2 regions of the Psychrobacillus sp. FSL K6-2365 genome follow, and region 2 is predicted to be linked to the other one. Evidence: a T-box and tRNA genes for the amino acid it is inferred to sense, from the RefSeq annotation. Region 2 holds a T-box; the other holds one or more tRNA genes.
What was found. A T-box is a leader RNA that pairs with one kind of tRNA and senses whether it is charged. The one in region 2 lies ahead of proS (proline--tRNA ligase), so its partner is inferred to be a tRNA-Pro.

Region 1: it has a tRNA-Pro gene. The T-box ahead of proS (proline--tRNA ligase) is inferred to sense a tRNA for this amino acid. The anticodon was not compared.

What each region holds. Positions count from the first base shown of each region.
Region 1 covers NZ_JBBOOO010000001.1:96,479-100,827, reverse strand. Annotated here, with positions in the region: tRNA gene MKY29_RS00515 (tRNA-Ala) at 81-156, opposite strand; tRNA gene MKY29_RS00510 (tRNA-Ile) at 174-250, opposite strand; rRNA gene MKY29_RS00505 (16S ribosomal RNA) at 345-1,899, opposite strand; tRNA gene MKY29_RS00500 (tRNA-Ala) at 2,036-2,111, opposite strand; tRNA gene MKY29_RS00495 (tRNA-Pro) at 2,125-2,201, opposite strand; tRNA gene MKY29_RS00490 (tRNA-Arg) at 2,207-2,283, opposite strand; tRNA gene MKY29_RS00485 (tRNA-Leu) at 2,299-2,387, opposite strand; tRNA gene MKY29_RS00480 (tRNA-Gly) at 2,403-2,477, opposite strand; tRNA gene MKY29_RS00475 (tRNA-Leu) at 2,495-2,579, opposite strand; tRNA gene MKY29_RS00470 (tRNA-Lys) at 2,604-2,676, opposite strand; tRNA gene MKY29_RS00465 (tRNA-Thr) at 2,683-2,758, opposite strand; tRNA gene MKY29_RS00460 (tRNA-Val) at 2,772-2,847, opposite strand; rRNA gene rrf (5S ribosomal RNA) at 2,872-2,987, opposite strand; rRNA gene MKY29_RS00450 (23S ribosomal RNA) at 3,109-4,349, opposite strand, start outside.
Region 2 covers NZ_JBBOOO010000001.1:3,309,972-3,314,320, forward strand. Annotated here, with positions in the region: gene MKY29_RS16615 (ATP-grasp domain-containing protein) at 1-245, shown strand, start outside; gene MKY29_RS16620 (TerD family protein) at 289-918, shown strand; gene proS (proline--tRNA ligase) at 1,021-2,460, opposite strand; T-box leader at 2,631-2,846, opposite strand; gene MKY29_RS16630 (alpha/beta fold hydrolase) at 3,052-3,831, shown strand; gene MKY29_RS16635 (VOC family protein) at 3,973-4,344, shown strand.

The DNA.
Region 1 (4,349 bases), 3.2 Mb from region 2:
AATGTCGTTTTATCCAGTTTTCAAAGAACAAAGATTTTGTTCCTTTGCGACGAGTAATCGCAGGAGCAAATAATATAATTTGGTGGAGCCTAGCGGGATCGAACCGCTGACCTCCTGCGTGCAAGGCAGGCGCTCTCCCAGCTGAGCTAAGGCCCCGAAACAAAAAAAGGGTATGGTGGGCCTAAATGGACTCGAACCATCGACCTCACGCTTATCAGGCGTGCGCTCTAACCAGCTGAGCTATAGGCCCTCTTTGAATTTCCATATATTAATATGAACATTCAAAACTGAACTGCAAAACGTTAAGATACGAATAAAGATTCGCATTCCGATATTATCCTTAGAAAGGAGGTGATCCAGCCGCACCTTCCGATACGGCTACCTTGTTACGACTTCACCCCAATCATCTGTCCCACCTTCGGCGGCTGGCTCCCGTAAGGGTTACCCCACCGACTTCGGGTGTTACAAACTCTCGTGGTGTGACGGGCGGTGTGTACAAGGCCCGGGAACGTATTCACCGTGGCATGCTGATCCACGATTACTAGCGATTCCGGCTTCATGTAGGCGAGTTGCAGCCTACAATCCGAACTGAGAACGGTTTTATGGGATTTGCTCACCCTCGCGGGGTTGCGACCCTCTGTACCGTCCATTGTAGCACGTGTGTAGCCCAGGTCATAAGGGGCATGATGATTTGACGTCATCCCCACCTTCCTCCGGTTTATCACCGGCAGTCACCTTAGAGTGCCCAACTGAATGCTGGCAACTAAGATCAAGGGTTGCGCTCGTTGCGGGACTTAACCCAACATCTCACGACACGAGCTGACGACAACCATGCACCACCTGTCACCGCTGTCCCCGAAGGGAAAAGCCTATCTCTAGGCCGGTCAGCGGGATGTCAAGACCTGGTAAGGTTCTTCGCGTTGCTTCGAATTAAACCACATGCTCCACCGCTTGTGCGGGCCCCCGTCAATTCCTTTGAGTTTCAGTCTTGCGACCGTACTCCCCAGGCGGAGTGCTTAATGCGTTAGCTGCAGCACTAAGGGGCGGAAACCCCCTAACACTTAGCACTCATCGTTTACGGCGTGGACTACCAGGGTATCTAATCCTGTTTGCTCCCCACGCTTTCGCGCCTCAGCGTCAGTTACAGACCAGAAAGCCGCCTTCGCCACTGGTGTTCCTCCAAATCTCTACGCATTTCACCGCTACACTTGGAATTCCGCTTTCCTCTTCTGTACTCAAGTCCCCCAGTTTCCAATGACCTTCCACGGTTGAGCCGTGGGATTTCACATCAGACTTAAAGGACCGCCTGCGCGCGCTTTACGCCCAATAATTCCGGACAACGCTTGCCACCTACGTATTACCGCGGCTGCTGGCACGTAGTTAGCCGTGGCTTTCTAATGAGGTACCGTCAAGGTACGAGCAGTTACTCTCGTACTTGTTCTTCCCTCACAACAGAGTTTTACGATCCGAAAACCTTCTTCACTCACGCGGCATTGCTCCATCAGACTTTCGTCCATTGTGGAAGATTCCCTACTGCTGCCTCCCGTAGGAGTCTGGGCCGTGTCTCAGTCCCAGTGTGGCCGATCACCCTCTCAGGTCGGCTACGCATCGTCGCCTTGGTGAGCCGTTACCTCACCAACTAGCTAATGCGCCGCGGGCCCATCCTGTAGTGACAGCGAGATGCCGTCTTTTAACATCTCCCCATGTGAGGAAATGGATTATTCGGTATTAGCCCCGGTTTCCCGGAGTTATCCCAATCTACAGGGCAGGTTGCCCACGTGTTACTCACCCGTCCGCCGCTAAATCAGAAGAAGCAAGCTTCTTCGTCATTCGCTCGACTTGCATGTATTAGGCATGCCGCCAGCGTTCGTCCTGAGCCAGGATCAAACTCTCCATAATAGAGAACTTAAAAAGCTCATTTTGTTTTGCTGGCATCATCATTAAATGATGTCAAAATTGTTTTGCTATCAGACTAACAAAGTTAGTTGATAGGCTGTATGTCTTAACGTTTTGCATGTTCAGTTTTCAATGTTCATGGTGGAGCCTAGCGGGATCGAACCGCTGACCTCCTGCGTGCAAGGCAGGCGCTCTCCCAGCTGAGCTAAGGCCCCAAAAAGTAATAACTGGTCGGGAAGACAGGATTCGAACCTGCGACCCCTTGGTCCCAAACCAAGTGCTCTACCAAGCTGAGCTACTTCCCGTTATATGGTGCGCTCGGCAGGACTCGAACCTGCAACCTCTTGATTCGTAGTCAAGTGCTCTATCCAATTGAGCTACGAGCGCAATATTTCATAAAAGTGGTGCCGAGGACCGGAATCGAACCGGTACGGTAGTCACCTACCGCAGGATTTTAAGTCCTGTGCGTCTGCCAGTTCCGCCACCCCGGCACTTTAATGAATCTTTGGAGCGGAAGACGAGGTTCGAACTCGCGACCCCCACCTTGGCAAGGTGGTGTTCTACCACTGAACTACTTCCGCTCGGTTATTAAATTAAATGGTGCGGGTGAAGGGAGTCGAACCCCCACGCCTTGCGGCGCTAGATCCTAAGTCTAGTGCGTCTGCCAGTTCCGCCACACCCGCATACATAATTCACTTAAAAAGTGATGAGCCATGTAGGATTCGAACCTACGACCCTCTGATTAAAAGTCAGATGCTCTACCAACTGAGCTAATGGCTCTAAAAATGGTGCCGGAGAAAGGACTTGAACCCTCAACCTACTGATTACAAGTCAGTTGCTCTACCAGTTGAGCTACTCCGGCAGGAGTAAATATATGGTGGAGGATGACGGGCTCGAACCGCCGACCCTCTGCTTGTAAGGCAGATGCTCTCCCAGCTGAGCTAATCCTCCATGGGAAATATAATTTTATTACAAGCCCAGCGACGTCCTACTCTCACAGGGGGAGACCCCCAACTACCATCGGCGCTGAAGAGCTTAACTTCCGTGTTCGGTATGGGAACGGGTGTGACCTCTTCGCCATCATCACTAGACTTGAATACTTTTGAAAGACATGCTTTATTATAACAACTCTGTAGAATTTTTCAAGGGTTATTTAATAAAAAATTTATTCTTTCAAAACTGGATAAACGACATTGTTACGTTAAACAAAATTTGGTTAAGTCCTCGATCGATTAGTATTCGTCAGCTGCACGTGTCGCCACGCTTCCACCCCGAACCTATCTACCTCATCGTCTTTGAGGGATCTTACTTACTTGCGTAATGGGAAATCTCATCTTGAGGGGGGCTTCGTGCTTAGATGCTTTCAGCACTTATCCCGTCCACACATAGCTACCCAGCGATGCTCTTGGCAGAACAACTGGTACACCAGCGGTGTGTCCATCCCGGTCCTCTCGTACTAAGGACAGCTCCTCTCAAATTTCCTACGCCCACGACGGATAGGGACCGAACTGTCTCACGACGTTCTGAACCCAGCTCGCGTACCGCTTTAATGGGCGAACAGCCCAACCCTTGGGACCGACTACAGCCCCAGGATGCGATGAGCCGACATCGAGGTGCCAAACCTCCCCGTCGATGTGGACTCTTGGGGGAGATAAGCCTGTTATCCCCGGGGTAGCTTTTATCCGTTGAGCGATGGCCCTTCCATGCGGAACCACCGGATCACTAAGCCCGTCTTTCGACCCTGCTCGACTTGTAGGTCTCGCAGTCAAGCTCCCTTCTGCCTTTACACTCTTCGAATGATTTCCAACCATTCTGAGGGAACCTTTGGGCGCCTCCGTTACACTTTAGGAGGCGACCGCCCCAGTCAAACTACCCGCCTGACACTGTCTCCTACCCGGGTTACGGGTATGGGTTAGAATTTCAATACAACCAGGGCAGTATCCCACCGACGCCTCCTCCGAAGCTGGCGCTCCGGGCTCTAAGGCTCCTGCCTATCCTGTACAAGTTGCACCAAAATTCAATATCAAGCTATAGTAAAGCTCCACGGGGTCTTTCCGTCCTGTCGCGGGTAACCTGCATCTTCACAGGTACTATAATTTCACCGAGTCTCTCGTTGAGACAGTGCCCAGATCGTTACGCCTTTCGTGCGGGTCGGAACTTACCCGACAAGGAATTTCGCTACCTTAGGACCGTTATAGTTACGGCCGCCGTTTACTGGGGCTTCAATTCGCACCTTCGCTTGCGCTAAGCACTCCTCTTAACCTTCCAGCACCGGGCAGGCGTCAGCCCCTATACTTCACCTTACGGTTTTGCAGAGACCTGTGTTTTTGCTAAACAGTCGCCTGGGCCTATTCACTGCGGCTCTTCTAGGCTATGCACCCAAAAGAGCACCCCTTCTCCCGAAGTTACGGGGTCATTTTGCCGAGTTCCTTAACGAGAGTTCTCTCGCTCAC
Region 2 (4,349 bases):
TTCCTTATGTGTATAACATTCAAGTCAAATATAAAGATGGAATACCAAAACTACTTGAGATCAATCCCCGCATGAGTGGAGGAATGCATATTAGCTGCCTTGCAGATATTAATATTCCCTATTATGCTATAAAGTTATTACTAAATGGGCATGTGGAGGCTCTTCTTCCTAAGTTTGGAGTGAGAGCAACTCATATTGAACAACCTGTAATCTTACCATCTAAAGAATCTGCTATATTAGCTTAACCTTAAATGGCATATAGTTGAATAAAAGAGGAGTGATATATTAATGGTGAACTTGAACAAAATCGAACTTAAGAAAAAAGGACAATCTATTAATCTCACTAAGAGCAACAATAATAATATTGGTGAAATCTTAGTAAATCTCCAATGGAATCAACAGATCAACTCAAAATCTACTGGTTTCTTTACCACCTTACTAGGTGGTAAATCTAAAGGTGTGGATCTAGATTTAGGCTGTTTATATGAATTAAATAATGGTGAAAAAGGGTGTATTCAGGCTTTAGGAAATGCTTTTGGCACACTAAAACAATCCCCGTATATCGAACTCGATGGCGATGATCGTACTGGCTCCATATCTGGAGGAGAAAACCTTAGAATCGATGGAAATAAGATATCCGATATTAAACGTATTCTCGTATATTCATTCATCTATAAAGGTGTAGCTAATTGGGCAGAAGCAGATGGAGTTATTACATTATCATATCCTGCTGGCCCCAATATCGAGGTTAAGCTAGATGAACATAGAAATGGGCAAATTATGTGTGCAGTTGCAATGATTGAAAATGTAAATAATGAGACTTTCAAAATTGAGCGTCTAGTAGAGTACTATAAAGGGCATAAAGAGATGGATAATGCATACAGCTGGGGTATGAACTGGGTAGCCGGATCAAAATAAAAAACTAGGGGATTTTGATAGTGTTCATAATCCTCTTTTTTAGAATAAAAAATCAACCATTTAGCAAACAATGGTTGATTTTTCTTTGTTAATCTCTAATTATTAATAGGCACGACCGAACCATACCGTATGTTTAGAATCCTTACCACAGTTGATACATGTTGCTTTTTCTGCTGGTGGATTGAATGGTATATTACGTGTCGTAAATTTAGTTTCATTCTTCACATTCTCTTCACAAGCGTCATCTCCACACCATCCTGCAAGAATCCATCCAGGAATTTCTCCTTTTTCTGTTGAATCCGTAAGATGTTGCTTTAACTGCTCTAGGGAATCTACATTTGTATGGGAGTTTTCATCACGGAATGCACGAGCTTTTTCAAGTAAGCGTGTTTGCATTGTTGTTAGCGCACCTTCAATACATTCAACAGCTGTTGCTAGCTCCACAGAAACTTTTTCAGCTTCATCACGTACTTTGATTAACGCTTGATTGTTTTCCAAATCACGAGGCCCTAACTCAATACGAACTGGTACACCTTTAAGCTCCCACTCGTTGAATTTATATCCAGGAGATTGGTCTGAATCGTCAAGACGTACACGAATACCTTTTGCTTTTAACGCTGCATAAAGCTCATTTAATTTTTCCATTATCGTTGGATTTTTCTTCCAAGGACCAACAGGAATTAGTACTACTTGAGTTGGTGCAACACGTGGAGGTAATACAAGCCCTTGCTCGTCACCATGTACCATAATAACCGAACCGATTAAGCGAGTTGATGTACCCCAAGATGTTGTATGCACATGCTGATGTTTGTTTTCTTTGTTTAAATATTTGATATCAAATGCTTCCGCAAACTTTGTCCCAAGGTAATGAGATGTCCCAGCTTGAACAGCTTTACCATCTTTCATCATAGCTTCGATAGAATATGTATCTACAGCTCCTGCAAAACGTTCGGAAGGTGTTTTCTGACCATCATATACCGGAATAGCTAAAAGCTCCTCTACAACCTCTTTATAGATGTTAAGCATTTGCATTGTTTCGTTACGTGCTTCTTCTTCATCTACATGAGCTGTATGCCCCTCTTGCCATAAAAATTCAGAAGTACGAATGAATGGAAGAGTTTTCTTTTCCCAACGGAACACGTTTGCCCATTGGTTGATAAGCACTGGCAGATCACGATAACTCTTAATCCAATCTGAATACAAATGACCAATCATCGTTTCTGATGTTGGACGTAACGCTAAACGTTCTTCCAATTTCTCACCAGCTGCTTCCGTTACCCATGGAAGCTCTGGAGCAAATCCTTCAATATGATCCTTCTCCTTTTGAAAAAAGGATTCAGGAATTAGCATAGGGAAATAGGCATTACGATGTCCTGTTTCTTTAAAACGTCTGTTCATTTCATCTTGAATATGCTCCCAAATTTCAAAGCCATCTGGTTTAAAGGCAATACATCCACGAACTGGAGTGTAATCCATTAAATCTGCTTTCTGAATTGTGTCGATATACCATTTTGTAAAATCATTTTGTTGCTGATTTGTCATCTAAATTCCTCCTATTTAAGTCAATCCATTACACTACGGCTTAGTCCGTACAGATTTTAAAATGTGTACTACCCATTTCAAAGTCTGTATCACCCACTAGATATTTTAATTCGATTAGCGGAGTACTTCCAACTGCTAAATTGAATTAAAAAAGCACAGGGACATCCTCGTAAAAGGACGTCTCTGTGCTGAATAGACGTGGTACCACCTTAGTTTAGCTCAAAAAAATTTAAGCCCTCTAAACGTTTGGTAACGAAAACGAATCGGTTATGTTTGCATAACATCTCCGTGATAGGTTTCAACAAGAAGTGGTGATATAGCTCTCAGCGTTTGCTATACTTTCTGTTTCACAATTCTCATCTACTTGGTCACTTCGCAGATTGTATTACTAATAATATACCAAATAACCTACTTTAATACAATGTGGATTAAGGAATGCCAATAATTTTCTATTTTATATAAAGAGGTGAGATAATAGACTTACGATTCTTCTTGTGTAACTTGTGTTTGTAGAACACATTTTGCCATTCACTCATATGTTTCCTTTTGAGTATCTTATACTAGTAATTCTATTTTTATGGAGGAATTAATGTGGGATACTTTGTAAACGTTGAACAAGGAGTAAAATTATTTGTCGAGGATATTAATCCAAGTGCAAGCAAGACAATTGTATTTTTACATGGTTGGCCATTAAGTCATGAACAATTTGAATATCAATTTGATGCCTTACCTCAAATGGGATACCGCTGCATTGGTATAGACTGGAGAGGATTTGGAAAATCAGATAAACCTATGAATGGCTACAATTACGACAGACTAGCAGATGACATCTACGCCGTAGTCCGAACGCTCCAACTAGATAATTTTACACTAATCGGCCATTCGACTGGAGGAGCAATCGCTATACGCTATACTGCTCGCCATGCTTTTGGTGTGTCAAAACTAATTTTAATAGATGCCGCGGCTCCCACTGGATTTACAAAGGAAACTGCGAATACTCTACTTACAGAAGCATTAAATGACCGCCCCAAAATGATGCAAGGAGTAACAGATACTTTTTTCTTTCAATATATTACAGCTCCATTCTCTAATTGGTTTACTGGGTTAGGATTACAAGCAGCAGGTTGGTCTACGGCAGCAATCATCAACACCTTGAGGGATGAAAACCTCAATGCAGATCTCCCCAAAATATCAGTCCCTACATTAATCGTTCATGGAGTACATGATAAGGTGATCCCATATGAACAAGCTCAAATACTAAATCAAACAATAAAAAATTCACATCTCGTACCCTTTCATTACAGCGGCCATGGGCTTTTCTGGGAAGAACGAGTAAAGTTTAACGAACTTATAAAACAGTTTATCGGATAGATAAGCTTTATAAGAAATAAGTTCACAGGAAAGCTTACTAAGCTATCTTGTGAACCTTTTTGTTATAGTAAATATTATTAGAATACTCTATACTTATAATTGATATAATTTTCAGTTATTAATTGTGAAAGGTGGAGAAACATGAAACTAGGTGTATTTTCTTTAAGTTTAAATGTTAAAGATATTAATGCTTCAAAAGATTTTTATGAAAAACTTGGTTTTCAAACTCTTGGAGGGGAGATCACTCAAAATTGGTTAATTATGAAAAATGAAGATACTATTATCGGTTTATTTCAAGGAATGTTTGAAAAAAATATTTTAACCTTTAATCCAGGATGGAATAGCAACGCGGAAAACCTAGAATCTTTCACTGACGTTCGTGAACTTCAAAATCAGCTTAAACAAAAAGGAATAAAATTTCAGACCGAAGCTGATGAAACTACAGTTGGACCTACACATTTTACAATCGAAGATCCAGATGGCAATCAGATTCTTCTAGATCAACATAGATAAATTTT